DNA from 3 places in the Variovorax sp. AC103 genome. Region 1 is predicted to be linked to each of the others. Evidence: riboswitches for the same ligand, from Rfam matches in the RefSeq annotation. Region 1 holds a riboswitch; each other region holds the start of a gene.
The links. A riboswitch is a leader RNA that binds a small molecule or an ion and turns the genes downstream of it on or off. The one in region 1 is predicted to bind glycine.
Positions count from the first base shown of each region.

Region 1 (9,914 bases):
AGGTGACGCAGGCCCATCACAGGTGCTTGGAAAACGAGGGGTAGCCCGTTGAAAAAACCCGGAAATAAGGAAAAGGTGCCAACAAATGCTGCAAAACCGGCGAATTCTCCAAAAACTGAGACGCACGGTCAAGCCCGCAGGCCGCAAACCTGCAATCTCGGCGTGGACGTGGTTGCAAGGCCTCGCCCGCGCAGCCCGGCCCGCTGGGCCGCGCGCTCCCCCTCTCTTGCCGAGCGAATGAAGGTGTCCATGTCCGTCGGAAAAATCAAGCGGGTTGCAGTGCAGCGGGACAGCGGCGACGGCGCCGGCATGTCCAGGCGCAACAGCCACGAGCCCTTGCTGCGCACGCTCGACGACGATGTGCAGCGGGTCGATTCGGCCGTGGCCGCCACCGCCGTAGGCCTGCTGTTCTCCGAGGTGAACGAGGTGGAGCTGGCTTTCCTGATGCGGCTGATCGCCGAGGGCGACACGGCCACCGCGTCGCGGATCGCGCAGCGCATCGTGGCAGGGAAGCCGTCCGTTGCGGCACCCGGGCAGCCGAAGGCGGCCTCGATGCCGCTGCAGCCGAAGGCGCGTGCGCAGCCGCTCGTTGCACAGCCGGTTGCGCTGCCCGTGAAGGCAAGGCGCCCGCGCGCCGCGCAGCCACCGGGGCCGGACCGTCAGGCCAGCAGGTTGTCCCCGCGCGAACTCAGCGTGCTGCGAATGATTTCGCAGGGGTTGAGCAATCGGCAGATTGCCGAGGCGAGCTACCGCTCCACGCACACCGTGGATGCACAGGTCAAGAACATCTACCGCAAGCTGGACGTGAAGTCGCGCGCGCAGGCGGTGCGCGACGCCATGCAGAACGGCCTGCTCAATCCCCAAGCCGGCGCATAGCCACCCGCTATTTCCTGCAGTCGCCGCCGGCGGACACGGTGCCGTCCTTGCATTCGGTGAGGATGGGCGCGCCCGAAGAGGCTGCGGGTGCCGCGGGCTTCGTGCCGCGGTCGGGCCCGGCGTCTTTCTCGTAGACGATCTTCCTGCTGCCCAGCTCGCAGCTGCCCACCACCTGCCCGCTGGCCGATGCGTTGGCATCGACCACGGTGACGGTGAAGCGGGCCACGCCCGCGGCGGCGATCTTCGACTCGATCTGTGTGCGCAGGGCGTCGCAGCTTTCGGCGCCGTGCGCCGCATGGGCCGCGCCGGCAAGGGCCAGCGCGGTGGGGAGCAACCAGTGTTTCATGGGGGGCCTGCCTTGCACAGCGTGGGAGGGGGAAACAGTCTAGTCCCACGCCCGTGCGCTGTGCATCCCCTGTTGGAAGGGGCGCAGGAAAGGCATGGGGCTTGCCCCCATGCCTTGGCCGGCCTCAGGCCTGCGCCGCCGCCAGCGTCGCGTTGAGCGTTGCGCTCGGACGCATCACGGCGGTGAACTTCTCGGGGTCGGCCAGGTAGTAGCCGCCGATGTCGACAGGCTTGCCCTGCACGGCGGCGAGTTCGTCGACGATCTTCTTCTCGTTGGCGGTCAGCGTCTCGGCCAGCTTCTTGAACTTGGCTTGCAGTTCCTTGTCGTCGGTCTGCGCGGCCAGCTCCTGTGCCCAGTACATGGCCAGGTAGAACTGGCTGCCGCGGTTGTCCAACTGACCGGTCTTGGGGGACGGGTTCTTGTTGTTGTCCAGCAGCTTGCCGGTGGCGGTGTCCAGCGTCTTGGCCAGGATCTTGGCCTGCGCGTTGCCCGTCTTCAGGCCCAGGTCTTCCAGGCTCACGGCCAGCGCCAGGAATTCACCGAGCGAGTCCCAGCGCAGGTGGTTTTCTTCCACCAGCTGCTGCACGTGCTTGGGGGCCGAGCCGCCCGCGCCGGTCTCGTACAGGCCGCCGCCGGCCATCAGGGGCACGATGGACAGCATCTTGGCCGAGGTGCCCAGTTCCATGATGGGGAACAGGTCGGTCAGGTAGTCGCGCAGGATGTTGCCGGTGGCGCTGATGGTGTCCAGGCCGCGCACGACGCGCTCCAGCGTGTAGCGCATGGCGCGCACCTGGCTCATGATCTGGATGTCCAGGCCCGAGGTGTTGTGCTCGTGCAGGTACATCTTGACCTTGGTGATCAGCTGGGCCTCGTGCGGGCGGTAGGCGTCGAGCCAGAACACCACCGGCATGCCGGAGTTGCGCGCGCGCGTGACGGCCAGCTTCACCCAGTCGCGGATCGCGGCGTCCTTGACCTGGCACATGCGCCAGATGTCGCCCTGCTCCACGTCTTCGCTCAACAGCACTTCGCCGGTGTCCAGGTCGGTGATGTTGGCGACGCCGTCTTCCGGAATCTCGAAGGTCTTGTCGTGCGAGCCGTATTCCTCGGCCTTCTGCGCCATGAGGCCCACGTTGGGCACCGTGCCCATGGTCTTGGGGTCGAAGGCGCCGTGCCACTTGCAGAAGTTGATGATCTCCTGGTAGATGCGGGCGAAGGTCGATTCGGGCATCACGGCCTTGACGTCCTTCAGGCGGCCGTCGGCGCCCCACATCTTGCCGCCGTTGCGGATCATGGCGGGCATGGAGGCGTCCACGATGACGTCGTTGGGCGAATGGAAGTTGGTGATGCCCTTGGCCGAGTCGACCATGGCCAGTTCGGGGCGGCCTTCATGGCAGGCGTGCAGGTCGCGCTTGATCTCGTCCTGGGTGCTCTGGGGCAGCGTGGCGATCTTGGTGTACAGATCGACCATGCCGTTGTTGACATTGATGCCCAGCTCGTCGAACAGCTTGCCGTGCTTCTCGAAGGCTTCCTTGTAGAAGATCTTCACGCAGTGGCCGAACACGATGGGGTGCGAGACCTTCATCATGGTGGCCTTGACGTGCAGCGAGAACATGACGCCGGTCTTGTGCGCGTCCTCGATCTCCTTTTCATAGAAGGCCAGCAGCGCCTTCTTGCTCATGAACATGGAGTCGATGACTTCGCGGTCCAGCAGTGCCACCTTGGACTTGAGCACGACGGTCTTGCCGCTCTTGGTGATCAGCTCCATCTTGACGTTGCGCGCGCGGTCCAGGGTCATGGACTTTTCGCCGTGATAGAAGTCGCCGCCGTGCATGTGCGAGACGTGCGAGCGCGAGGCCTGGCTCCACTCGGCCATGCTGTGCGGGTTCTTGCGGGCGTATTCCTTCACCGCCTTGGGTGCGCGGCGGTCGGAGTTGCCCTCGCGCAGCACCGGGTTCACCGCGCTGCCGGTGCACTTGTTGTAGCGCGCGCGGATGTCCTTGTCCTCGTCGGTGGTCGGGTTCTCGGGGTAGTCGGGGATCTTGTAGCCCTTGTCCTGCAGTTCCTTGATCGCCGCCTTGAGCTGGGACACCGAAGCGCTGATGTTGGGCAGCTTGATGATGTTGGCGTTGGCCTGGAGCGTGAGCTTGCCGAGTTCGGAGAGGTTGTCGGGCACCTTCTGCGCGTCGCTCAGGAATTCGGGGAACTCGCCCAGGATGCGGGCGGCCACGGAGATATCGCTCGTGGTGACGTTGATGCCGGCCGGTTGGGTGAAGGCGCGGATGATGGGCAGAAACGCGTAGGTCGCCAGCAGGGGCGCCTCGTCGGTGAGGGTGTAGACGATGGTGGGTTGCTTCGAGCTCATGCGCTGGCTTCCGTAAAACTTGAGTTGTCGGGTTGGCTGGAACTTCTGGCGGAATCGCACCGCCGGAATCGCCGATTGTCACCCGTCGGCGGCCGGTTCGGTCCGCCAAGGGGCCTAACACCCCCATGGGGGGCTCTGTCAATGGGGTTTCAGGGCAGCGGCAGGGTGATGGTGGCCACCAGCGGCACGGTGTCGATGCGCTCGGCGCTGGCGACCAGGAAGGCCCTGTGCGGCTCCGTGTGCACCAGTTCGCCCAGCGAACGCCACAGGCAGCGCACCGACCCCGCATCGAGCGCGGCCGTCGGCTCGTCGAGCAGCACCAGCGGGCGGCTCGAGGCCAGCGCCGCGGCCAGCCACACCTTGCGCTTGGAGCCGGTGGACAGCATGAACATCGACTTTGCCAGGTGCGGGGTCAGGGAAAAACCTTCGACCAGCGCCTGCCATCGCGCATCGTCGAAGCCCGCGTCGCCCTGGCGCAGCGCGGCGGTGCATTCGTGCACGGTGGCCTGATCGAAACGGTCGGTGGAGGGGTTTACGAAGAACACCTGGCGGCGGTAGGCCTCGGGCGCGGTGTCCAGGCTGGCGTCCGCCGCGGTGAGGCGGCCGGTGGCGGGCAGCGTGCCCGCCATCACCTGGAGCAGGGCCGACTTGCCGCTGCCGGTGTCGCCGTGCAGCAGCGTGACGCCGGGGCCGATGGCGGCGGTCCAGTGCGAGGCGATGGGCGGCTGGCCGGGGTAGGCGAAGCCGAGCGCGTCGATCCGGAGCACGGGGGGCAAGGAGGGCAAGGAGGGTGAAGGGGACGAACGGTTCATGGTCGGGGCCGACTCTATCAATCGAGCAGCCGCACGCGAACGCCAAGGCATGGCTACCATTCGGCTCCATGAAAAAGCTGCTGCTCACCGCCGGTCTTCTCGCGTCGCTGTTCGCCGTGCCCGTGTTCGCCGCGCCGTCGGCCCAGGTGTTCGACGCGGTGAAGAAGCCCGAGGCGCTCGACCTGCAGTGGCGCACCCGCCTGTGCGCCTTGCTGCCGCAGCCCTGCGACGTGCAGCAGCTCGGCCTGTACCGCCCGCGCGGCGCCACGCCTGCCGACTACGTGGTGCTCTCGGCCGAGCCGCTGGCCATGGCGCGCGTGAAGCGCACCACCGACGCGAAGGGCTGGCAGCTCGACCGCCTGCACGATTTCTCGGGCTATGCGCAGTCCCTCAAGAAAGAAGACACCGGCACCGCGAGCGACACCGGCGACAAGCGCGACATGCGCCTGTCGCTCGCGCCCGCGCTCTACCCGCTGGCCGAAGGCAAGTGGGCCGTGGCCGTGCTGCAGACCGTGTCGGAGATGTACTCGGGCGGCGGCGCCTCGTTCGACACCGCCGACTTCGTGCCGCTCGAAGGCGGCAAGGCCTTGCACGAAGGCATTCCCTTCTCGTGCTTCAAGATGATCCGCGCCTGCTTCAGCGAGAAGGAGTACAAGACCTCCAAGCACTGCCATGACGAAAGCAACGGCAGCCTGCGCATCGTGTACGGCGAGGCCGCCAGACCCGGCGCGCCCTACGACTGGCAGTACATGTGGCTGCAGAGCGAGTGGCCGCAGAACGAGCCGCAGCGCGCCGCCACCACCACGCGCATCCGCTTCACCGCCAAGACCACCGAGCGTGCGGACTTCTGCGGCGGACCGCAGCAGGCACCGAAGACTTCTCGCGCGTTGCTGCGTTTGGCACGCAATCTGCTTTGAGAAGTTCATCCAGGAGAAATGCCGGCTCGATGCTTCGAGTTAGTGCATTACCGAAGGCGATGGCCCAGAACGCTCAGGTCCCAAGACTGGATTTTTTCTAACGCTGGAGAGCGCTGACCGACCCCTTGCAGGGGCCGAGGGCAGCCGCCGAAGGGGCAAGCCCTGTGCGATGTGCGCGCAGGGTGAATCTCTCAGGCAAAAGGACAGCAGGGGCACGCCGCGCACAGAGCGCGGGGTGCCCTTGTTCGCTTCCGGAGCCGCTTTCTTTCATGACCTGCTTCCCGCAACGCCGCACGACGAATGTCTTCCCTGGCGTCGCACGTGCTCGCGTCCCCTTTTTTCAACCGGAGAACTGACCCATGCTGATGAAACGACAACTGAAAGCCGTGAAAGCCATGTTGGTGGGCGCGCTGCTGGCCGCGGCGGCGGCCACCGCCTTCGCACAGGATGCCGGCAAGGTGCTGCGCCTGGTGCCGCAGTCCGACCTGAAGATCCTCGACCCGATCTGGACCACCGCCTTCATCACGCGCAACCACGGCTACATGGTGTACGACACGCTCTTCGGCGTGGACGAACAAGGCAAGGTGCATCCGCAGATGGTCGACAAGTACACGACCAGTCCCGATGGCAAGACCTGGACCTTCACGCTGCGCAAGAGCCTGGCCTTCCATGACGGCAAGCCCGTCACCTCGGAAGACGTCATTGCATCCCTCAAGCGCTGGGGCCAGCGCGACGGGCTGGGCCAGAAGATGTTCACCGCGCTCGACAAGGCCGAGGCCGTGGACGCCAACACCTTCAGGCTGGTGTTCAAGGACACCTTCGGCATGGTGCTTGACGCGCTGAGCAAGCCGTCGTCGAACCCGCCGTTCATCATGCCCGCGCGCGTGGCGGCCACGCCCGCCGACAAGCAGATCGACGACGCCACCGGCTCCGGTCCCTACATCTTCAAGAAGGACGAGTACCGCCCCGGCGAGAAGATCGTCTACCTGAAGAACACCAGGTACGTGCCGCGCACCGAGGCGCCCTCGGGCACCGCGGGCGGCAAGAACGTGTACGTCGACCGCATGGAATGGATCATCCTGAAGGACGCGCAGACACAGGCCAACGCACTGGCCAACGGCGAGGTCGACATGATCGAGTGGGTGCCCTCCGAGCAGTACACCGCGCTGAAGAACAACCCGGCCATCACGCTCGACAGCCCGGTGGCCAAGGGCTCGTTCGCGCTGCACCTGAACCACTTCATTCCGCCCTTCGACAACCCCAAGATCGCGCAGGCCGCGTTCATGGCCATCAACCAGGAAGCGCTGATGCGTGCGCAACTGGTGCACAAGGAGCTCTACAACAGCTGCGCCTCCATCTACCCGTGCGGCTCGGCCTATGCCTCCGACAAGACCGGCTACTTCGCCGGCAAGCCGCAGTTCGAAAAGGCGAAGGCGCTGCTCAAGGAAGCCGGCTACGACGGCAAGCCCGTCGTGCTCATGTACCCGGCCGACTTTGCGGTGCTCAACAAGTTTCCGCCGGTGATGGCGCAGCTGCTCAAGCAGGCCGGCTTCAACGTCGACATGCAGTCGATGGACTGGCCCACGCTGGTCACGCGCCGCGCCAAGAAAGACCCGGTCGACAAGGGCGGCTGGAACCTGTTCATCACCGGCTGGGGCATTGCCGACAACATGAACCCGATGTTCTTCGCACCGCTCACTGGCAACGGCGAGAAAGGCTGGTTCGGCTGGGCCACCGACGACAAGCTGGAGCAGCTCAAGTCCGAGTTCCTGGCCACGGCCGACGAACCCAGGCGCAAGGAGCTGGCCACGGCCATCCAGCAGCGCGTGTACGACACCGGCATCTACGCGCCCATCGGTGAATACAAGCCGCTCACGGCCTACCGCAAGGGTGTGGTGAGCGGCGTCGTGCGCTCGCCGGTCGGCGTGTTCTGGAACCTGAAGAAGAACTGAGCCAACGCCACGGAACCCGCCCCATGCTGCTCTTTCTTGCACGCCGCATTCTGTCGACCGTGCCGGTGCTCGTCATCGTCGCGCTGATCGTGTTCCTGATGCTGCGGCTCGCGCCCGGCGACCCCGCGGCCGCCATCGTGGGCGACAGCGGCACCAGCGAGAACATCGCCAAGGTGCGCGAGCAGCTGGGGCTCAACCAGTCGCTGCCGGTGCAGTTCTTTCACTGGAGCGCGCAACTGCTGCAGGGCAACCTGGGCGAGTCGTACTTCATGAAGAAGACGGTGACCGAGCTGATCGGCCAGCGCATCGAGGCCACCGTGTCGCTCGCGGCCGTGACGCTGGTGGTCACCATCCTCATCGCGGTGCCGCTGGGCGTGATTGCCGCGTGGCGGCACGGCGGCTGGCTCGACCGGATGCTCATGGGCTTTTCGGTGATGGGCTTTTCCATTCCGGCGTTCGTGATCGGCTACGTGCTCATCTGGATCTTCGCGCTGCACCTGCAGTGGCTGCCGGTGCAGGGCTATGCGCGGCTGAGCCAGGGGCCGCTCTTGTGGATCAAGCATCTGATACTGCCGTCGATCACGCTGTCGGTCATCTATGTGGCGCTGATCGCGCGCGTCACGCGCGCGGCCGTGGCCGAGGCCATGACCGAGGATTACATCCGCACCGCACGCGCCAAGGGCATTTCCGAAAAACGCCTGCTGATGCGGCACGCGCTCGCCAACGCGGCGATTCCCATCGTCACGGTGATCGGCATCGGCATTGCGCTGCTGATCGGCGGCGTGGTGGTCACCGAGACGGTGTTCGCCATTCCGGGGCTCGGGCAGCTCACGGTCGACGCGGTGCTGTCGCGCGACTTTCCGCTCATCCAGGGCATCACGCTGTTCTTCTCCGTCATCTACGTGCTCATCAATCTGCTGATCGATGTGAGCTACCTGGTGTTCGACCCACGTATCCGTTACTGAAGCCACGGAACCGCAACGAAGAAACACCATGACCGATTCATCCCTTTCCCTTGCTCCCGTTGCACCCGATGCCGCCGTGGAGGCGCTGCCGCCACCCAGGCGCCGCTCGCTGCTCAAGCGCATCCTGGCCAACTGGTCGGTGCGCGCGGGCGGCAGCGTGCTGGTGCTGCTCGTGCTGATGTCGCTGGCCGCGCCGTGGCTGGGCACCATCGACCCGACCGCCATCGACCCCGCCAGCTCGAACCTGTTGCCGGGCACGCGCGGCGAGTTCAACAGCCTGGCCGGCGACACCTTCGAGCACCTGTTCGTGATGGGCACCGACAGCCTGGGGCGCGACATCTGGAGCCGCACGCTGTACGGTGCGCGCGTGTCGCTCACCGTGGGCATCGCGGTGGCCGCGCTGGCCATGGTGTTCGGCATGGTCGTCGGGCTGCTGGGCGGCTACTTCCGGCGCATCGACAGCGTGCTCATGCGGCTGATGGACGGCGTCATGGCCATCCCCGGCATCCTGTTCGCGATCAGCCTGGTGGCGCTCTTCGGCGGCAAGCTGCTCACCGTGGTGGTGGCCATCGCGGTGCCCGAGATTCCGCGCGTGGCGCGGCTGGTGCGCTCGGTGGTGCTCACGGTGCGCGAGGAGCCTTATGTGGAGGCGGCCATCGCGCTCGACACGCCGACCTGGAAGATCCTCACGCGCCACATCCTGCCGAACGCGATTGCGCCGCTGATCATCCAGGCGACCTATGTGTGCGCCTCGGCCATATTGGTGGAGGCCATCCTGTCGTTCCTCGGCGTGGGCCTGCCGGCGGACATGGCGACCTGGGGGAACATCATGGCCGAGGGCCGTGCGCAGTTCAACCAGTTCCCGCACAACGTGCTGTTCCCGGGCATCTTCCTGGCGCTCACGGTGCTGGCGGTGAACATCCTGGGCGACGGGCTGCGCGACACGCTGGACCCGAAGTTCAACAAGCGGGGAGGCTAGTATGAAGAACACCCCCAGTCTTCGCGCACTTCGTGTCGCTTCGCCAACCCCCTTGCAGGGGGCAACACCGGTGGCCCGGCAAAGCCGGTTCCACGGTGTTTCTCGCACGGGAAAATTCAAATGACACAGTTGCCAGTACTTTCCGTGCGCGACCTCGCCATTGCGTTGCCGCCCGGCGGCGACCGCGCGCATGCGGTCGCGCACATCTCCTTCGACGTGCCGCCCGGCAAGATCGTCTGCCTGCTCGGCGAATCGGGCTCGGGCAAGTCGGTCATCGCCAATGCGGTCATGGGCCTGCTGCCGCCGGGGCTCGTGCCCGTGCGCGGGGTGATCGAGTTGCAGGGCGAGAACCTGCTCGCGGCGCCGCAGGGCCGTTTGCGCGCCTTGCGCGGTCCCGCGATGGCCATGGTGTTCCAGGAGCCGATGACCGCGCTCAACCCGGTGATGACCTGCGGCGCGCAGATCGACGAAATGCTCGCGCAGCACGTGCACATGGGCGCGGCCGAGCGGCGCCAGAAGATCCTGGCCATCATGGCGCGCGTGCGGCTGCCCGAGCCCGAGCGCATCTATGCCTCGTACCCGCACCAGCTCTCGGGCGGCCAGCGCCAGCGCATCGTGATCGCGATGGCGCTCATCCTGAAGCCCGCGCTGCTGATCTGCGACGAGCCGACCACCGCGCTCGACGTGACCACGCAGGCCGAGATC
Region 1 covers NZ_CEEDFC010000006.1:94,014-103,927, forward strand. The annotation lists gene AC0IYU_RS10920 (helix-turn-helix domain-containing protein) at 1-17, opposite strand, end outside; gene AC0IYU_RS10925 (helix-turn-helix transcriptional regulator) at 250-876, shown strand; gene AC0IYU_RS10930 (DUF1161 domain-containing protein) at 884-1,222, opposite strand; gene AC0IYU_RS10935 (NADP-dependent isocitrate dehydrogenase) at 1,347-3,584, opposite strand; gene AC0IYU_RS10940 (ABC transporter ATP-binding protein) at 3,734-4,369, opposite strand; gene AC0IYU_RS10945 (hypothetical protein) at 4,465-5,313, shown strand; glycine riboswitch at 5,407-5,530, shown strand; gene AC0IYU_RS10950 (ABC transporter substrate-binding protein) at 5,673-7,265, shown strand; gene AC0IYU_RS10955 (ABC transporter permease) at 7,289-8,230, shown strand; gene AC0IYU_RS10960 (ABC transporter permease) at 8,259-9,209, shown strand; gene AC0IYU_RS10965 (dipeptide ABC transporter ATP-binding protein) at 9,330-9,914, shown strand, end outside.

Region 2 (9,914 bases), on a different contig from region 1:
GCCGGCCCACAGCACGAGTTCGCGCACCAGGCAGCAAGTGGCCAGCACGAAGCCCACATTGACGAGGCGCGCGCCTGTTTCGCCCGCCAGCATGTAGCCCAGCGAGAACAGCCAGTCGCCCATCATCGGCATCACCGCCCACGCATACAGGCTGACGTCGAAGCCCCAGGCGTGGCGCGCCGCGAGGTGCGCGGGAATGAACAGGTGCGACGCCAGGGCGTCGTGCCCGGTTTCCGGCATCAGCCCCACGACGAAGTGAGCCAGCGCCACGCCGACGATCAGCAGATCCAGCCAGGACGTCGACTTGCTGCGTGCGAAGGTCTTCATCGACAGCAGCGCCGTGCGAACCTGCCGCCAGCCGAATACGATCGGCAAGGCCAGCGCAATGGCATACAAGCCCGGGTAGTTGATGGGCCGGTGCGCGGCAAGGCCGATCAGCGACCCATAGACGACGGCGCCCACGAGCACCGAGATCAGGGCCGAGGGCGCTTCGCTGCGCTTGCTCCACACCGTCAGCACCGTCGAGCCCACCACATGGCTCGCGAGCGCGATCCACGCCACGACCAGCAAGGCGCCCGCCGCGCCCGTGGCCAAAGCAATGGCGGCTGCCACGGCCGCGCCGGCCGCGAGGCGGTGGATGCCGAGCCAGCGCGAAAAGATTTCGGCGGCGAACATGCCGCCCACCATCACCACGGCGTAGGGCTTGAGCGCGTCCCACTGGAGGGCGGCGATCGAATGCCAACTCAGCTGATGCAAGCCTGTCGCCGTTGCCACGCCGCCCAGGATGAGCAGGGCAAGCACGGTGGTCCATCTGAAATTCATTGGCGGCGCTTAGAAAAAATGCGAGACGGTGAGTTGTTCATTTTTGCCGTCGTCAGGAACCGGCCGAATGAATGTGGGCCGCAATACGCAGCCGCATGAGAGAGGAAAACCGAAGGGTGCGCCCGAGAAGCGCCCGTGCCGGCGCGCCGCGCACGGCGTCATTCAAATACTTCGGCGTCGGCCAGGCGTTTGCCCGTCTGGTCCTTGGCGGACAACACGAAATCGGCCTGAAGGTCGGGCCATGCGATGGCGATCGCCGGGTCGTTCCAGGCAATGCAGCGTTCGTTGGCCGGGGCGTAGTAGTCGGTGGTCTTGTACAGGAAGTCAGCTGTATCGCTCAGCACCAGGAATCCGTGCGCGAAGCCCGCGGGCACCCACAGTTGCTTGTGGTTTTCTTCGCTCAGTTCCTGCGACACCCATTTGCCGAAGGTCGGCGACTTGCGCCGGATGTCCACCGCCACGTCGAGCACCGCGCCCCGCACCACCCGCACCAGCTTGCCCTGCGGCTGCTGGATCTGATAGTGCAAGCCACGCAGCACGCCCTTGACCGAGCGCGAGTGATTGTCCTGAACGAAATCGACATGGTGGCCGACCGCTTCGTCGAAGGCCTTCTGGTTGAAGCTTTCGAAGAAGAAGCCCCGCGCGTCGCCGAACACCTTGGGTTCGATCACCAGCACATCGGGAATGGCCGTCGGCGTGGCCTTCATGACCGCACCTCGTCGTTCAGCAGGTGCCGCAGGTATTTGCCGTAGCCGCTCTTCTCCAGCGGCGCCGCGAGCTTTTCGAGCTGCTCGCTGGTGATGAAGCCGTTGCGCCAAGAGATTTCCTCGGGGCACGCAATCTTCAACCCCTGCCGATGCTCCAGCGTCGCGATGAACTGGCCCGCTTCCAGCAGGCTGTCGTGCGTGCCCGTGTCCAGCCATGCGTAGCCGCGCTGCATGATCTGCACGTTCAGCTGGTCGAGGTCGAGATACGCCTGGTTGACGGCGGTGATCTCCAGCTCGCCGCGCGCGCTCGGCTTCACGGCCTTGGCAATGTCCACCACCTGGTTGTCGTAGAAGTAGAGGCCGGTGACCGCGTAGCTGCTCTTGGGCTTCAAGGGCTTCTCCTCGATGCTGCTGGCCTTGCCCTTGGCGTCGAACGCGACCACGCCGTAGCGCTCCGGGTCCTGCACGTGGTACGCGAACACGGTGGCGCCCGACGGCTTCTTGTCGGCGTCGGCGAGCAGGTTCACGAGATCGTGGCCATAGAAGATGTTGTCGCCCAGCACCAGTGCGCTCGGCGAGTTGCCCACGAACTTGTCGCCGATGAGAAAGGCTTGCGCCAGGCCGTCGGGACTGGGCTGCACTGCGTACTGCAGGTTGATGCCCCACTGGCTGCCGTCGCCCAGCAATTGCTGGAAGCGCGGCGTATCTTGCGGCGTGCTGATGATCAGGATGTCGCGCATGCCGCCCAGCATCAGCGTGCTGAGCGGGTAGTAGATCATCGGCTTGTCATACACGGGCAGCAGCTGCTTGCTGAGCGCCAGGGTTGCCGGATGCAGGCGGGTGCCCGAGCCGCCGGCCAGGATGATGCCCTTGCGTTGAGTCGTCGTGGTCATGCTTTTCTTCTCGTGTGAATTCACGCGTCAGAGCGTTTCGCGCAGCATGCGCGCAACGCCGTCCTGCCAGGGGGGCAGGCGCAGCCCGAAGGTGGTCTGCAGCTTGGTGGTGTCCAGGCGCGAGTTGTGCGGGCGTTTCGCCGGGGTCGGGAAGGCGCTGGTCGGCACGGCCTCGACGGCATCGGGGCCGGCCTTGAGCTCGACGCCGGCCTGCTGCGCCAGGCCGAGCACGAAGCGCGCATAGCCGTGCCATGTGGTTTCACCGCCGGCAATCGCGTGATAGAGACCGGCTTTCGTGGGGTCCTGCAGCGTTGCCCGGATGGCGTGCGCCGTGACGTCGGCCAGCAGCTCGGCACCCGTGGGCGCGCCGAACTGGTCGTCGATCACCGTGAGCTTGTCGCGCTCCTTCGCCAGCCGCAGCATGGTCTTGGCGAAGTTGCCGCCGCGCGCCGCATACACCCAGCTCGTGCGAAAGATCAGGTGCCTTGCGCAGTACTGGGCCACCAGTTGCTCGCCCTCGAGCTTGGTCTGGCCGTACACGCTCAGCGGGCCGGTCGCGTCGTCTTCCTTCCAGGGTGCGCTGCCGCTGCCGTCGAAGACGTAGTCGGTCGAGTAATGCACCATCAGCGCGCCGATCTGCTGCGCCGCCTCGGCCACCACGCCGGGCGAGGTGGCGTTGAGCTTGCGCGCGAACTCGGGCTCGCTCTCGGCCTTGTCGACGGCCGTGTGGGCCGCCGCATTGACGATCACGTCGGGGCGCACCTTGAGCACCGTGTCTGCCAGCTGCTCGGGGCGGCTGAAGTCGGCATGAAAGTCGGTGCTGTCGAAATCGAGCGCCACCAATTCACCCAGCGGCGCCAGGCTGCGCTGCAGTTCCCAACCCACCTGCCCGCCCTTGCCCAGCAGCAGCAACTTCATGCCGCGGCCTTTGCCGGTGCGGCGTCGTACTGTTTTTCAACCCACTCGCGGTAGGCACCGCTTTGCACGTTGCGCACCCATTCGCTGTTCGCGAGGTACCACTCGACGGTCTTGCGAATGCCGGAGTCGAAAGTCTCGGCGGGCTTCCAGCCGAGTTCGCGTTCGAGCTTGCGCGCGTCGATGGCGTAGCGGCGGTCGTGGCCGGGGCGGTCGGTGACGTAGGTGATCTGTTCCTTGTAGGGCTTGCCGCCGGCCTTGGGGCTCAGTTCGTCGAGCAGCGCGCACACGGTGTTGACGATCTCGATGTTGGGCTTCTCGTTCCAGCCGCCCACGTTGTACGTTTCGCCGAGCTTGCCGGCTTCGAGCACGCGGCGGATGGCGCTGCAGTGGTCCTTCACGTAGAGCCAGTCGCGCACCTGCATGCCGTCGCCGTACACGGGCAGCGGCTTGCCGGCCAGGGCGTTGACGATCATCAGCGGAATGAGCTTCTCGGGGAAGTGGAACGGACCGTAGTTGTTCGAGCAGTTGGTGGTGACCACCGGCAGCCCGTAGGTGTGGTGCCAGGCGCGCACGAGGTGGTCGCTCGCGGCCTTGCTGGCCGAGTACGGGCTGTTGGGTTCGTACTTGTTCTCTTCGGTGAAGGCGGGGTCGGTCTTGGAGAGCGAGCCGTAGACCTCGTCGGTGGACACGTGCAGGAAGCGGAAGGCACTTTTCTGGTCGGCAGGCAGCGCGCTCCAGAAGCCGCGCACGGATTCGAGCAGGCGGAAGGTGCCGAGCACGTTGGTCTGCACGAAGTCTTCGGGGCCGTGAATGGAGCGGTCCACGTGCGATTCGGCGGCGAAGTTGACCACGGCGCGCGGCTTGTGCTCGGCCAGCAGGCGGTCGAGCAGCGCGCTGTCGCCGATGTCGCCCTGCACGAAGATGTGGTTCGGGTTGCCCTTGAGCGACGCGAGGGTCTCGAGGTTGCCCGCGTAGGTCAGCTTGTCGAGGTTCATGACCGGCTCGTCGCTGTTCGCGATCCAGTCGAGTACGAAATTGGCGCCAATGAAGCCAGCGCCGCCGGTAACCAAGATCATGGGGTCCCCTGTGTTTGAAGCAATTGCCCTGCGGCAAATCAACTGGTGATTATCCCATTGGGCCGACAGGCCGAAACACAAGGCGTTACCGTTCACTTCAGGCCGTGTTTACAATCGGCCACACTGCAGGAGAGCGGGCCACCCCGGTGGCCCTACCGAAGGCGCAAACTCCCATGAACGCTCAGGTCGGCCCGACGAGGTCTTCGAAGAAGATTTCGGCAAGGGGTCAGTACTGCATCAACTGACAACGCCGTCTGGAGAGTCATCGCACCACGCCCAGTGGCAACGATGCACCGAAGGAGCAAACCCGCTGCGGGCGCAGGGGGTGAATCTCTCAGGTACCGAGGACAGGGGGAGCGGCAACTTGGACCACGGCCGTCCGGTTGCCTGCTATTGATTCAATAGCACACCACGCCCGTCGTTCAAGCGCTTCAACCTCAAGAGGTACTTGAAATGCGCGTGATCGTTCTTGGCGCCGGCCTGCTCGGCGTGACTTCGGCCTACTACCTCCAGCAACTCGGCCACGAAGTGACCGTGATCGACCGGCAGGCCACCCCGGCCGCCGAGACCAGCTTTGCCAACGGCGGGCAGATTTCCGTCAGCCATGCCGAACCCTGGGCCAACCCGGGCGCGCCGCTCAAGGTGCTGCAATGGCTGGGCAAGGAAGACGCCCCGCTGCTGTTCCGCATCCGCGCCGACATACGCCAATGGCTCTGGGGCCTGCAGTTTCTGCGTGAATGCACGCCCGCGCGCACCCGCCACAACATCGCGCAGATCGTGCACCTGGGCACCTACAGCCGCGACACCTTGCAACAGTTGCGCCGCGACACGCGCATCGACTACGACCAGCGCACGCAGGGCATCCTGCACTTCTACACGACGCAGAAGGAATTCGACGGCGCCCTCGCCCCCGCCGAGCAGATGCGTGCCCTGGGCTGCGAGCGCCAGGTCATCTCGGCCGACGAGGCGGTGAAGATCGAGCCCGCCCTCGCCCACATCCGGCCCAAGCTGGCGGGCGCCACCTTCACGGCCGAAGACGAATCGGGCGACGCCAACCGCTTTGCACGCGAGCTTTCCAAGCTGGCGGCTGCGGCCGGCGTGAAGTTCCTCATGGGCCACACCGTCACCGCGCTGCGCGAGGCCGGTGGCCAGATCGACCACGTCGAGGTGACCGACCACGAGGGCCGCTTCCAGCGCATCCGCGGCGACTCCTTCGTCATGGCGATGGGCTCGCTGAGCCCGCTGCTGGCCGCGCCGCTGGGCATCCGGCTGCCGATCTACCCGGCCAAGGGCTACTCGGTGACGCTGCCCGTGAAGGACGCTTCCAAGGCCCACCAGGTCTCGCTGACCGACGACGAGTTCAAGCTGGTGTTCTCGCGCTACACGTCGGCGTCCGGCGACCGCCTGCGCATTGCCGGCACGGCCGAGCTCAATGGCTACGACCGCGACCTGAACCCGGTGCGCTGCGAAGCCATCGTGCGCCGCGTCGAAGAACTGTTCCCCGGCGCCGGCGACACCACGCAGGCGCAGTTCTGGACCGGCCTGCGCCCCGCCACGCCGAGCAACGTGCCGCTGATCGGCAAGACAAAGCTGCCGAACCTGTTCCTCAACACCGGCCACGGCACGCTCGGCTGGACGCACGCCTGCGGCTCGGGCAAGTCGATCGCGCGCATCGTGAGCGGGCTGGCGCCCGAGGTCGATTTCGCGTTCACCGGCATGCCTGCGCCCAGGCTGCGCGTGCTGCAGCCGGCGTGATCGCCAAGGTCAGTCGTTGCTGGTGAACACCGTCAATACGCCGGTGTAGCCATACAGATGGTGGCGGGCAATTTCGCCCGCCGCAAAGAACCCGACCAGCGGCACGTCGCCCAGCGCATGGCGCACGATCTGCAGCTCCGCGCCGGGCGCGCCGAAGTGCGGCCCGCCGCGTCCGGAGCAGCTCACGTACACAGCCCCGGCAATGCGCCGCGCCGGGTGCGGCGCGGCCTCGGCCTCGCCTGCGGCCACGGCGCGCGCGGTGGCCAGCGTCTGCTCTTCAGGTTCCAGCTCTTCGCGGATTTCGGCGCAGATGCGCATCAGGTCGGCCCGCGCGGCCTGCGCGTTGCGGCGGCAGAAGGTCAGGCGCATGCCGGCCTCGGCCGTGTCGGCAATGGCGATGCCGCGTCGCGTGGGGTCCAGGCCGATGATGTGGCGCACCAGCACGTCGGCGCCCAGGTCGCCGGTGCGGCGGATGCCGTCGCTGCCCGCGTCGGCCAGCCCCACCAGCGTGTTGCGCACCGCGTCGATGGCCTCCTGCGGACGCTCGAGCGACACCTGCAGGTCGGCCAGCAGCACGTCGAGCGCGGGTTCGCCGTCGAGCTTGAGCAGCAGGTTGCCGTCGGCCTCGGTGATCTCGCGCTCGCGCACCGCGCCCGAACGCAGCGGCTGGCAGCCCTGCGTGACGCGCGACACCACCCGCACGCCCTCGCCGAACACCACGCCCGACATGCCGCCCGAAAACACGCCGCCCGCCGCGCCGTGCCCGCGGATGTTGCCGTTGCCGCCGATGGCGAACTGCAGCGAGCCGTGGCGGCCCGACGACAGCCCGCCGAACAGGTAGCCGGTGTCGGTGCGCCCGGCCATCTCGCCGATGAGTTCGGTCAGGTCGGGCGTGGCGGGGTCGGCATGCACCAGCGCCGTGTGCGCCTCGAAGCCGCTCATTTCGGAGTTGCCCAGCGGCGCCACGCCCGAGAACACGCGGTACTGGTCGCTCGGCAGCGCGCACAGCATCAGGCTGATGCCGGGTTCGTCGAAGTACTCGGCGTTGTTGGCCGACACGCCGATGCCGACCGTGCCCGACCAGTCGGTCACCTCGGGCAGCTCGGCGCTCAGGTGGTCGAGGATGTCCTGCGCGTCGGTGGCGTAGTGGTCGGTGATGTAGAGCAGCCCCAGGGTGGGCGCCGACGCGTAGTCGGGAAGGGCCATCTGTGCGCGCAACTGCGCCAGCACGAGGCCGGCTGCCATGCGCCACTGCGGATGGGTGGCATGACCGGAGGGAAACAACTTCATGATGCGTGCCGACCCGTTCTCTTCAAAAAATATCCGTGTATGACGTCAGCGCCGCGCGGAGGTTCGCTTGCGGGCGGCGGTGGCGGGCTTCTTTTTGGCGGCCGGGGCCTTGCTTGCGGCGGCCTTCTTTGCGGCGGCGGGCTTGCGCGCGGCCGGCGTGCCCATCGCCTTGACGGCATCGGCCAGCGGCTGGGCCATGGCCGGCACCTTGAGCTGCGCCGCGTCCTGCAGCGCCGTGCTGGCGATCTGCTGGAACTGCTCGGTGAGCGCGCCCCACCACTGCATGGGGTCGACCACGCCGGCATTGCCGGCCTTCGGCCTGGCGCGCGACTTTGCCGGTGCCGCTTCTTCCTCGGGTGATCCGGCTTCGGCTTCTTCCGCTTCTTCCGCCTCTTCGGGCTCGGGTGCCGAGGCAGTTGCACCGGCTGCAGCCGCCGGCGCCATCGCGGCGGCCTGCTTGGTGAAGGCGCTGGCGATGTCTTCCATGCGCACGTTCATGCCGCGCAGCGTCGACAGGGTCATCTTCTGCACCTCGAGCGCCTGGATCGTGGCCTTGAGCGCATGGCCGTTCTGCTCGAGCCAGTACTGCACGGTCTTGAGTTCCTGGATGCGCTTGTCGACCTCTTCCACGCTCAGCGTGGGCGCCACCCAGCTCGCCAGGCTCGGAATGCCGGGCACCGCGCCGGCGCCGGCCCCTGCGGCCGCCCCCCCGGCAAGGTTCTTCAGGAAGTCGAATCCGGGGACGAACTGGCTGAAGTCGAAGGGCTTGTTGGCGTTGCTCATGGGGGGTCTCCAGGCTGGGTTTTCTTGTGTTGCCAGCTTACTCCAAGGCCCCGGGCTTTTCGCGGCCGTCAGAGCTCGCCGCGCACCTTGCTGAACACCTTCCAGAACGCCGCCTCCTGCGAGGTCGCGAAGTTGATCCGCATCATGGTGCTCGGCGGCCGGCGCGCATGGAACAGCGACCCCGGTGCCAGCAGATAGCCCTGGTCGAGCATGCGTTGCGTGAGCGCGTCGGTGTCCACGCCGGTATCGACCCAGCCGAACAGCCCCGCAGGCTCCGACGCGAAGGTGCAGCCGTGCGACATCGCGAGCTTCACCGACCGGCTGCGCGCACCGTCCAGCCGGACGCGCATGCGCTCGGCGTGGCGCCGCAGTTGCCCCTGGTCGATGCACCACGACAGCGCCCGCTCGAACAGCGTGGGCGAGGTCAGCGTGGCCAGCAGCTTGGTCTCCAGCAGCCGCTCCTTCAGCGCGGGCGCCGCGGCCAGGAAGCCGATGCGCCAGTTGGGCGCCAGGATCTTCGCGAAGCCGCTCACGTAGATGGTGCGCTGCAGCCCGTCGAGCGCGCTCAGGCGCGTGGCGTGCTCGGGCGCGAGGTGGCTGTAGGTGTCGTCCTCGACGATGTGGAAGTCGTGCTCGTTGGCCAGTTGCAGCACGCGGTGCGCGCTGCCGGGCGTGAGGCTGTAGCCCGTGGGGTTGTGCAGCACGCTCACGCTGACGAAGAGCTTGGGACTGTGCAGCCTGCAGTACTGCGCCATCACCTCCAGGTCGGGCCCGTCGGCGCGCCGCGGCACCGGCAGGATGCGCATGCCCAGCGCCTCCAGCCGCGCGAACTCCAGCGCCCAGCCCGGCTCCTCCACCATCACCGGGTCGCCCGCGCGCAGCAGCGTGCGGCTCACGATGTCCAGCGCATGCGTGGCACCGATGGTGGTCACGATCTGCTCGGGCGAGGCCGGCACGTTGATGCCCACCAGCTTCTGCGACAGGCTGCGCCGCAGCGCCATGTCGCCCGCAGGCTCTCCGTACTGCAGCGACAGCTCCTGCAGCACGGCTGTGCTGGTCATGCGCCGCACGGCGGTGGGCATGAAGGTCGACGCCATCCAGTCGGGCGGGAACACGCCCATGCCCGGCTGCGGCTTGTCGCTCGGGCGGTGGAACATGCTGCGGATCAGCGAGCTGGCGTCGGCCGGCACGCGCGAGGCCATCATCTGCACGGCCATCGCGGCAGGCATGCCGCTCACGGTGCCGGCATCCGGGCCATTGTTCGGGCGGCCGTCCTGTACCGGTGCCGAGTCCCGCACATAGAAGCCGCGTTGCCGGCGGGCCTCGACCAGCCCCTGCGCCAGCAACTGGTCGTAGGCCGCCACCACCGTGTACGGGCTCACGCCCTGCTGCCGCGCGCATTCGCGCACCGAGGGCAGGCGGGCGCCGGGCGGCAGCAGCCGGGTGCGGATGCGCTCGCCCAGGCGGTCGGCGAGCTGGCTGGTCAGCGACTGGGTGGAGGTGCGTGTCAGCATGCGTGGTTCACTCGCGGCAGGAGCGCCGCCTCTCTTGAAGGGGCGCTGTGTCGAAGGATTGACCAATACAGATTCCGGGATTGTTCGATCATCTGTATTGGCACTGTAATGGTCTGAAGTTTAGAGTGTGTGCCATGAACTGGCAAGAATTCACCG
Region 2 covers NZ_CEEDFC010000014.1:113,930-123,843, reverse strand. The annotation lists gene AC0IYU_RS20745 (hypothetical protein) at 1-822, opposite strand, end outside; gene rfbC (dTDP-4-dehydrorhamnose 3,5-epimerase) at 981-1,529, opposite strand; gene rfbA (glucose-1-phosphate thymidylyltransferase RfbA) at 1,526-2,422, opposite strand; gene rfbD (dTDP-4-dehydrorhamnose reductase) at 2,450-3,340, opposite strand; gene rfbB (dTDP-glucose 4,6-dehydratase) at 3,337-4,416, opposite strand; glycine riboswitch at 4,661-4,777, shown strand; gene AC0IYU_RS20720 (D-amino acid dehydrogenase) at 4,870-6,171, shown strand; gene AC0IYU_RS20715 (FIST signal transduction protein) at 6,181-7,461, opposite strand; gene AC0IYU_RS20710 (PhaM family polyhydroxyalkanoate granule multifunctional regulatory protein) at 7,507-8,244, opposite strand; gene AC0IYU_RS20705 (aminotransferase-like domain-containing protein) at 8,313-9,758, opposite strand; gene AC0IYU_RS20700 (LysE family translocator) at 9,893-9,914, shown strand, end outside.
Region 2: it holds a riboswitch for glycine, as region 1 does, so the genes downstream of both, AC0IYU_RS20720 (D-amino acid dehydrogenase) here and AC0IYU_RS10950 (ABC transporter substrate-binding protein) in region 1, are expected to answer to the same signal.

Region 3 (9,914 bases), on a different contig from region 1:
CGGCGGCGCTGCAGGCCACCAGCGCGGAGCTCGGCGTGATCATTCCGCCGTCGATCCCGATGATCCTCTACGGCGTGAGCGCCGAGGTGTCCATCGGCGAGCTGTTCATCGCGGGCTTCGGCCCCGGCATCCTGATCAGCCTGGCGTTGATGCTGTTCGTGTGGATCTACTGCAAGTGGAAGGGCTGGGGCAAGAACGACGGCGAAGGCCGCATGCCGTTCGGCCGCGCACTGTGGCAGGCCGGCTGGGCGCTGCTGATGCCGGTGATCATCCTCGGCGGCATCTACGGCGGCATCTTCACGCCGACCGAGGCCTCCGCGGTGGCGGTGTTCTACGCCCTGGTGGTGGGCATGGTGATCTACCGCGAGATCAAGCTGAAGGACCTGTACGCCATCTTGCGCAAGTCGGTGATGTCGTCGGCCGTGATCATGTTCATCATCGCCAACGCGGGGCTGTTCGCATTCCTCATTACCCGTGCGGGCGTTCCTGACGCCATCGGCCACTGGCTGCAGGAGGTGCTGAAGTCGCCGGCGATGTTCCTGCTGGGCGTGAACGCAGCGCTGTTCGTGATCGGCATGTTCATCGAAACAAGCGCGGCGATCATCGTGCTCGCCCCGATCCTGGCGCCGGTGGCGGTGCACTTCGGCATCGACCCGGTGCACTTCGGGCTGATCATGGTCGTGAACCTGGCCCTGGGCATGATCACGCCGCCCTTCGGCGTGAACCTGTTCGCGGCCTGCACCGTGGCGCGCATCTCGCTGGACCGCATCGTGAAACACCTGGTGCCTTTCGTGCTGGTGATCCTGGCCTGCCTGATGGTGATCACCTACGTGCCGTGGGTCTCGCTGGCGCTGCGCGACCTGGCCTATTCCAAGTAGGTTCGGCGCAGGTACGCGCTGGGCGGCACGCCCAGCGCGCGCCGGAACATCGCGGTGAAGGCGCTCGGGCTCTCGTAGCCATGCGCCAGCGCCACTTCAAGAATCGAAGCGCCCGCGGCCAGCTTCGGCAGGCTCAGCAGCAGCCTCGCCTGCCGGCACCAGGCGCCGAAGTTCATGCCCGTCTCGCGCTGGAACAGGCGCGCCAGCGTGCGGCTGTTCATGTGCAGGCGCAGCGCCCAGTCGTCCAGCGACGCGGGCAGCGACGGGTCGCGCACGAGCGCCTCGCACAGCGCAGCCAGGCGAACGTGGCGGGGCATGGGCACATGCAGCGACAGGGCTGGCGCGGCCTCGATCTCGTCGAGGATCAGCTCCATCACCCGTTCGTCGCGCCCGCCCGGCGCATAGTCCAGCGGAAGCGACGCGGCGGCGACGATCAGCGCCCGCAGCAACTCGCCGACACGGATCACGCGGCATTCGCCGCCCAGGTCGGCGCGCGTGCCGGGCTCGACGAAGACGGTGCGCATCTTCACCTCGCCCGCCATGCGGATTTGGTGCGCCATGCCGGCCGGCACCCACACGCCGCGCCCCGGCGGTACCACCCAGCTGCCCGCCACGGCGCTGACGAGCATCACGCCTGAAATCGCATGGATCAGCTGCCCGCGCCGGTGCGTGTGCAGCGGAATGAAAGCGTCGCCGTCGGTGTCGGTCGCCAGCACGGCCATCGGGCGCGGGGTCGACTCGCCTTGTTCGGGCCTCAGGTCCAGTTTGTCCATTTCTCGACGATAGATGCTGATTCGTAGCGAGAACATCTTCGCGCGGCTTTTTACGATGGCTTTTATCAATGGACATCCAGAAAGCGATCGAATGAACAAGCGCCGCCTCGGCCTGCTCACCGGCACCCATGCCGTCAATGACCTCTACCAGGGCCTGGTGCCGGCCCTGCTGCCTTTCATGGTGCTGGAGCGCGGCTACAGCTACACGGCCGTGAGCGGGCTGATGCTCGCGGCGACCGGCCTGTCGAGCGTGGTGCAGCCGCTGTTCGGCCTGTACGCCGACCGCCACCCGCGCAGTTGGCTGGTGCCCACGGGCTTCCTGGTGGCCGCGCTCGGCGTGGTGCTGGCGGGCATCAGCCAGAGCTACCTGCTGACCTGGATCGCCATCGCGCTGTGCGGGCTGGGCATTGCGGCCTACCACCCGCCGGCCACGGTGGCGGCACGTGCGGCCGGCGGGGCCTCGCAGAAAGCGATGAGCGTGTTCTCCGTCGGCGGCACCATCGGCGCCTCCTTTCCGCCGGTGCTCGCGGCCACGGTGGTCGGTGGTGGAGGCCTGTCGCGCAGCTACCTGCTGGGGGTGCCGGCGCTGGCGATGGGCGTGGTGTGGCTGCTGGCGAATGCGGGGCGCGGCGCTGCGTCCGCCGCCACGGCGGCCGCCGCCCGCAAGGCCGCCGGCGAGGTGCTCAAGCCCCACAACGACTGGCGCGCCTTCGGGCTGCTGGTGGCGACCATCGTGGGCTGGTCGATCCCGTACGTCACGGTGCTGTCGATGCTGTCGCTGCGCATCACGCGCGACCTGCACGGCACGGCCTTCCAGGGCGCGGCGGCGCTCACCGGCTTCACCGCCGCCGGCGCGGTGGGCGTGCTGCTCGGCGGCTGGCTCGGCGACCGCATCGGGCGCATGGGCACCATCCGCAGCGGCTACCTGCTCGCCCTGCCGTCGCTCGCCGGCCTGGTGCTCGCAACGACCCCCGGCTGGGCGCTGGCCTGCACCGCGCTGCTCGGCATGAGCATGTTCCTGCCCTTCGCCGCGCAGGTGACGCTGGCGCAGGACTACCTGCCGCGCAACCCGGCCACGGCCAGCGGCATCACGCTGGGGCTGGCGCTGTCGGTGGGCGGCCTGGTGTCGCCGCTTTTCGGGATGCTGTCGGACGCGCGCGGCCTGGGCGTGACGTTCACCGCGGTGCTGTGCGTGCTGGGCGCGGCGACGGTGCTGGCGCTGCGGTTGCGCAACAGGGCGATGCCGGCGGTGCCGGCGGGGGCGCAGCGCGCTGCGACCTGAGCGCCACCGTCGCCCATGGCCGTCGAATGTCGCATTGCGCGCCTTATGCTCGATTCAGCGAGCATCGAGCGGCAGCCCGACCTGGCGGGGTGATCCAGCAGCGGGAGGTGTCGTTCGAGCGCTACCGTTTCGGCCGATGATCGGGACCGACAAACGACAAGGAGGAGACTTCGCCATGCACCGATCACTGAGTTGCCTCCTCGGCGGCACGCTGCTGGCCATGGCCGCCTTCGGCGCCACGCCGGCGGCGACAGGGCCGCAGCCCGCACCGACCCCGGCGAACCCGGCCGCTGCCATCGCCGAGATCGAGACCGCCGTGCGCAACTGGGCCGCAGCCTGGTCCGCGCGCGACGTGGCGCGCTACCTGGCCACCTATGCGCCCGACTTCACGCCGCCCCGCGGCCAGGACCGCAAGGCCTGGGAAGCCGACCGCCGCACGCGCATCGCCGACAAGGCCACCATCCGCGTGGACATCGACAACCTCGTCATCAGCGTCACCGGGCAAGCCGCCAGCGCAAGCTTTCAGCAGACCTACACCGCCGACAAGCTGCGCGAAAAAAGCCGCAAGACGCTGGAACTGCAACGCGTGGGCAACCAGTGGCTCATCCGCAAGGAAATCGCGGGCGGATGACGCCGCCAAAGACCGTTGCCCGTGCAAACCAAACGGTTCATGAAGATGTCACCGCTTGCAACGATGCTGCAGCCCTCGACTCCCGAAAGCTGTGGCTGCCATGTTCCCCACCAAGACCGACAAGGCCCGCGATGAACTCCAGGGCGGCCAGCGCACGCTCAGCCAGCGGGAGCGCGCGCTGTTGCTCATGGCCGACGGCCGCCGCTCGCTGACCGACTTCAGCCCGCTGTTCAGCACCCGCGACGAGGCCGAGCAGGCGCTCCAGGCGCTGGTGCAGCGGGGCTACCTGCAAGACCCGCAGGCCGCCGCGGCTGCGGCTGCGCAGGCGGCACAGGCCTTGACCGTGCCCGCCGCCGACACGATCCAGGTCAGCACCTCGGCCGACAGCTTCGACGGCAAGCGCTCGCTGGCCACCACGCGCATGTTCCTGTTCGACATCTGCGAGCGCATGTTCGTGCGCCGCGACCCCAAGTTCGCGCTGCAGATGCGCGACGCCCTGCGCGAGGCGCGCGACCGCGAGGCCATGATGACCATCGCCGCGCTGATGCTCAGCGAAATCGAGAAAGCCGCGGGCCCGGAGCGCGCCGAATCGCTGCGCGAACGCATCGACCGGCTGCTGCCGCCGGCTGAAATCGTTCACTGAAGCGAAAGCCCTGCGCACCGCGATCCACTACACTCGCCCGGGTCAGGAGAGAGCCCCGCGCGACGGGGCCGCCGAAGGCGCAGGGGTTTCCCGAACGCTCAGGCAAAAGGACTGACAAGGCGCCGGTACACACCGGCGTTTCCTTGCTGGAGAGAGGCCGCCGTACCGGAAACGATGCAGCGGCCCACCGAAGGAGCAAACCCCGATCGTGGGGCGAATCTCTCAGGTAAAGCGGACAGCAGGGGTGGCCCATGGCTTGCGTCATGGATTTCGTCTGCCCCTTTGGAGTGCCCCATGGCCTCTTCCGCTGCCTCCGCTGCTTCCGCCCCCGACACTGCGCTTCTCAAGACGCCGCTGTACGACCTCCACGTGGAGCTCGGCGCCCGCATGGTGCCCTTTGCCGGCTACTCGATGCCGGTGCAGTACCCCGCCGGCCTGATGGCCGAACACAGGCACACACGCGACGCGGCCGGCCTGTTCGACATTTCCCACATGGGCCAGCTGCGCCTGGTCGGCCCCGACGCCGCAGCGGCTTTCGAGACCCTGATGCCCGTCGACGTGATCGACCTGCCCGCCGGCAAGCAGCGCTACGGCCTGCTGCTGAACGACGAGGGCGGCATCCTGGACGACCTGATGTTCTTCAACGAAGGCAACGGCTCGCTCTTCGTGATCGTCAACGGCGCCTGCAAGGTGGCCGACATCGCGCACATCCAGCGGAAGATCGGCGCGCGCTGCGAGGTGCAGCCCCTGCCCGACCACGCCCTGCTCGCGCTGCAGGGCCCGCAGGCAGCGGCCACGCTGGCGCGGCTGTCGCCCGGCATCGAGCGCTTCGTGTTCATGACCGGCGGCGCGGTGCAGATCGGCGGCATTCCGGCCTTCGTCACCCGCAGCGGCTACACCGGCGAAGACGGTTTCGAGATCTCGGCGGCGGCCAAGGACGCCGAGGCGCTGGCCCGGCTGCTGCTGGCCCAGCCCGAGGTCAAGCCCGTCGGCCTCGGCGCGCGCAATTCGCTGCGGCTCGAAGCCGGCCTGTGCCTGTACGGCAACGACATCGACACCACGACCACGCCGGTCGAAGCCTCGCTCAACTGGGCTATGCAGAAGGTGCGCCGCGCCGGGGGCGCGCGCGAAGGCGGCTTTCCGGGCGCCACGAAGATCCTGGCCCAGCTCGCCGCGGCCACCCCGGGAGCCGCCGGCCACACCGACCACGACACGCTCAAGCGCAAGCGCGTCGGCCTCGTGGCGCTCGAACGCATTCCGGTGCGCGACGGCACGGTGCTGCAGTCCTTCGAGGGCCACGACATCGGCGTCGTCACCAGCGGCCTGCTCGGCCCCACGGCCGACCGCTGCGTGGCCATGGGCTACGTGGCCACCGCTTTCGCGGAGCCGGGCACGCGCCTGCAGGCCATCGTGCGCGGCAAGCCGGTGCCCATGGAAGTCTCGACCCTGCCTTTCGTGCCGACGCGCTATTTCCGCGGCTAGGCTCTGCACCCCCGAATCATTTTTTCCACGAGGAGTTTTTCCATGAGCATCAAGTACACCAAGGACCACGAATGGGTGTCGGCCGAAGGCGGCGCAGCCACCGTCGGCATCACCGTACACGCGCAGGACGCGCTGGGCGACGTGGTGTTCGTCGACCTGCCTGAAGTCGGCAAGACCTTTGCTCAGGGCGAAGTCGCCGGCGTCGTCGAATCGGTCAAGGCCGCGGCCGACGTGTTCATGCCCGTGTCGGGCGAGATCGTCGAAGTGAACGAAGCGCTGCGCGCCGACCCCTCGCTGGCCAACAGCGACCCGCTGGCCAGCGGCTGGTTCTTCAAGGTCAAGCTGAGCGAACCCTCACAACTCGACGCCCTGCTGGACGCCGCCAGCTACGACAAATTCGCGGCCGAATCCTAGAAATGTTCGCCCCTCGGCTTGCCACTTCGTGTGCTTCGCCAGCCCCCATGGGGAAGGCGCGGCCCGCCTTGGGGCGGCCCGGCGGCGACCGCTGAGTCTTTCTTCTTTTTTTAGCCGATCCATCACGCCATGCCGATTCCCGCCCTTCCCTCTTTGCAAGAACTAGAGAACGCCGAAGAATTTCTCGCCCGCCACATCGGCATCGATGCGGCGGACGAGGCGCGCATGTTGCCGGTGATCGGCTCGGCCACACGCGCGGAGCTCATCGACGGCATCGTGCCGGCGGCCATCCGTCGCGCCAAGCCGATGCGGCTGCCCGCGCCGGTGACCGAGGCCGACGCGCTGGCCGAGCTGAAGGCGCTGGCGTCGAAGAACAAGGTGTTCAGGAGCTTCATCGGCCAGGGCTACTACGGAACGCACACGCCGGGCGTGATCCTGCGCAACGTGCTCGAGAACCCTGCCTGGTACACGGCCTACACGCCCTACCAGGCCGAGATTTCGCAGGGCCGCATGGAAGCCCTGCTCAACTTCCAGACGATGGTGTGCGACCTCACGGGCATGGCCATCGCCAACGCGTCGATGCTCGACGAAGCCACGGCCGCGGCCGAGGCCATGACGCTGGCCAAGCGCAGCGTCAAGAGCAAGAGCAACGTGTTCCTGGTGTCGGGCGACTGCCACCCGCAGACCATCGAGGTCATCAGGACGCGCGCCGCGCCGCTGGGCATCGAGGTCAAGGTGAGCAGCGTGTCGGAAACGCTGCCGCTGCTGATGGTGAGCGGCGAGTTCTTCGGCGTGCTCGCGCAGTACCCCGCCACCACCGGCCACGTGCACGACCTGCGCCCGCTCGCGGGCCATGCGCACCAGTGCGACGCCGCCCTCATCGTCGCGGCCGACCTGCTGGCGCTCACGCTGCTGGTCGCCCCCGGCGAGTTCGACGCCGACATCGTCTGCGGCACCACGCAGCGCTTCGGCATGCCGCTGTGCAACGGCGGCCCGCACGCCGCTTACCTGGCCTGCCGCGATTCGTTCAAGCGCTCGCTGCCGGGCCGCCTGGTGGGCGTGAGCGTCGACACGCACGGCCAGCCCGCCTACCGCCTGGCGCTGCAAACGCGCGAGCAGCACATCCGCCGCGAGAAGGCCACCTCCAACATCTGTACCGCGCAGGTGCTGCCGGCCGTGGTGGCGAGCATGTACGCCGTGTACCACGGGCCCGACGGCCTCACGCGCATCGCGCAGCGCGTGGCGGCGCTCACGGCCATCCTGTCCAAGGGCCTGTCGCAGATGGGCCGCGAGCCGGTCAACGGCACCGCCTTCGATTCGCTCACCGTGAGCACCGGTGACGACACGCAGGCCATCCTGGAGCGCGCGCAGGCCGGCGGCGTCAACCTGCGCCAGCGCCTGCAACACCACCTGGGCATCTCGCTGGACGAGACCACCACGCGCGCCGACGTCGAGACGCTGTGGGCACTGTTTGTGCCCGCCGGCACCGCCATGCCGCGCTTCGACGACCTGGCCGCCAGCGCCACGCCGCTGATCCCCGAGGACCTGCGCCGCACCAGCGCCTTCCTCACGCATCCGGTGTTCAACACCCACAAGAGCGAAACCTCGATGCTGCGCTACATCCGCAGCCTGTCCGACAAGGACCTGGCGCTCGACCGCAGCATGATCCCGCTGGGCAGCTGCACCATGAAGCTCAACGCGACCAGCGAGATGATTCCGATCACCTGGCCCGAGTTCGCGAACATCCATCCTTTCGCGCCGGCCGACCAGCTGCAGGGCTACGCCCAGCTCGACGCACAACTGCGCGCCTGGCTGTGCGAGGCCACCGGCTACGCAGGCATCAGCCTGCAGCCCAACGCGGGCTCGCAGGGCGAGTACGCGGGACTGCTGGCCATCAAGGGCTTTCATGAAGCCAAGGGCCAGGGCCATCGCAACATCTGCCTGATTCCGTCTTCCGCCCACGGCACCAATCCGGCCAGTGCGCAGATGGTCGGCATGCAGGTGGTGGTGACGGCCTGCGACGCGCAGGGCAACGTCGACATGGACGACCTGAAGCGCGCCTGCGAGAAGCACAGCGACCACCTGGCCGCGGTGATGATCACCTACCCCAGCACGCATGGCGTGTTCGAGACGCGCGTGAAGGAACTCTGCGAGCTGGTGCACGCGCACGGCGGCCGCGTGTACGTGGACGGCGCCAACATGAACGCGCTGGTCGGGGTGGCCGCGCCGGGCGAGTTCGGCGGCGACGTGAGCCACCTGAACCTGCACAAGACCTTCTGCATTCCGCACGGCGGTGGCGGCCCGGGCGTGGGCCCGGTGTGCGTGGTCGAAGACCTGGTGCCATACCTGCCGGGCCATGCGACCGCAGGTGTGGCTTCGCAAGGCGTGGGGGCCGTGTCCGCCGCGCCGCTGGGCAATGCGGCCGTGCTGCCGATCAGCTGGATGTACTGCCGCATGATGGGCGCCAAGGGCCTGCAGGCCGCGACCGAAACGGCCATCCTCAGCGCCAACTACATCAGCGCGCGGCTGAAGGACCACTACCCGACGCTGTACGCGAGCCCCAACGGGCACGTCGCGCACGAGTGCATCCTCGACCTGCGCCCGCTGAAGGACACCAGCGGCGTCACCGCGGAAGACGTGGCCAAGCGCCTGATCGACTACGGCTTCCACGCGCCCACGCTGAGCTTCCCGGTGCCGGGCACGCTGATGGTCGAGCCAACGGAAAGCGAGCCGCTGGTCGAGCTCGACCGTTTCATCGACGCGATGATCGCCATCCGCGGCGAGATCCGCCGCATCGAGGAAGGCGTGTGGCCGAAGGAAGACAACCCGCTCAAGCACGCACCGCACACCGCGGCCAGCCTGCTGGGCACGGAATGGGCCCACCCGTACTCGCGCGAACTCGGCGCGTTCCCGCTGGCCGAACTCAAGAACGCGAAGTACTGGCCACCCATCGGTCGTGTGGACAACGTGTACGGCGACCGCAACCTGTTCTGCAGCTGCGTGCCGGTGGGCGACTACAAGGAAGCCGAAGAGGCCTGACACAGACGCGGTGGCGGCGCCTGAAAACGCCGCCGCACCGCGGTCCCTCAGCCCTTCTTTCTTGCCACCTCGCCCGTGGCAACCTGCTGGCGCAGCCCGCGCAGGCTGGCCTTCACCTTGCGCTCGTTCTCCGGGCCCATGCGCACCATGATCTTCTGGCCGGCAGACATCGACTGCAGTTGCGGGTCGACGTACTCGTAGCGCACCCACGGCCGTTGCGAGGGCACGTCGCCCTTCACCTCGACCAGCCGCACCTGCACCGGGCCCGTGGGCTCGGGTGCCTGCAGCAGGTGGTCGATCACCGCGATGAGCCGGTCGTTGAAGTAGCGCCCCGGGTAGCCCAGCTCTTCGTACGCCTGCTGGAACAGCGGATACAGCCTGGCGTACACGGCCGCGGCCTTGGCCGGGTCGATCGATTGCGCCAGCAGCACGACGGCGTTGTAGCGCGCGGCATTGTTGGCCGAGATGGCCTGCGTCTCGCCTTCCCCTTCGGTGATGAAGCGCTGGCCCGTGGGCTGCACCGGCCATGCATTGGCCGGCGCCTGTTCGCGCGCGAGGTTGTCGACGGTGGCCACGAAGCGGTGCACGATGCCGTCGGAGCGCAGGAAGGCCTCGGCGTTCTTCGCGCCGAGCAACTCGGCCAATGCCTTCATCACGCGCGAATCGGAGTCGGCCAGCTTGGGCAGCGCGGCGTCGGGCGGCGCCAGGGCATCGACCGGGTTCTGCGGCCCCTTGGGCTCGGCAGCGGCGGGCGGCGGCGCGGCCGGCGCGT
Region 3 covers NZ_CEEDFC010000005.1:296,544-306,457, forward strand. The annotation lists gene AC0IYU_RS10010 (TRAP transporter large permease) at 1-878, shown strand, start outside; gene AC0IYU_RS10015 (AraC family transcriptional regulator) at 866-1,651, opposite strand; gene AC0IYU_RS10020 (MFS transporter) at 1,743-2,933, shown strand; gene AC0IYU_RS10025 (YybH family protein) at 3,109-3,564, shown strand; gene AC0IYU_RS10030 (hypothetical protein) at 3,665-4,207, shown strand; glycine riboswitch at 4,241-4,331, shown strand; glycine riboswitch at 4,344-4,456, shown strand; gene gcvT (glycine cleavage system aminomethyltransferase GcvT) at 4,502-5,689, shown strand; gene gcvH (glycine cleavage system protein GcvH) at 5,732-6,103, shown strand; gene gcvP (aminomethyl-transferring glycine dehydrogenase) at 6,233-9,142, shown strand; gene AC0IYU_RS10050 (DUF3014 domain-containing protein) at 9,190-9,914, opposite strand, start outside.
Region 3: it holds a riboswitch for glycine, as region 1 does, so the genes downstream of both, gcvT (glycine cleavage system aminomethyltransferase GcvT) here and AC0IYU_RS10950 (ABC transporter substrate-binding protein) in region 1, are expected to answer to the same signal.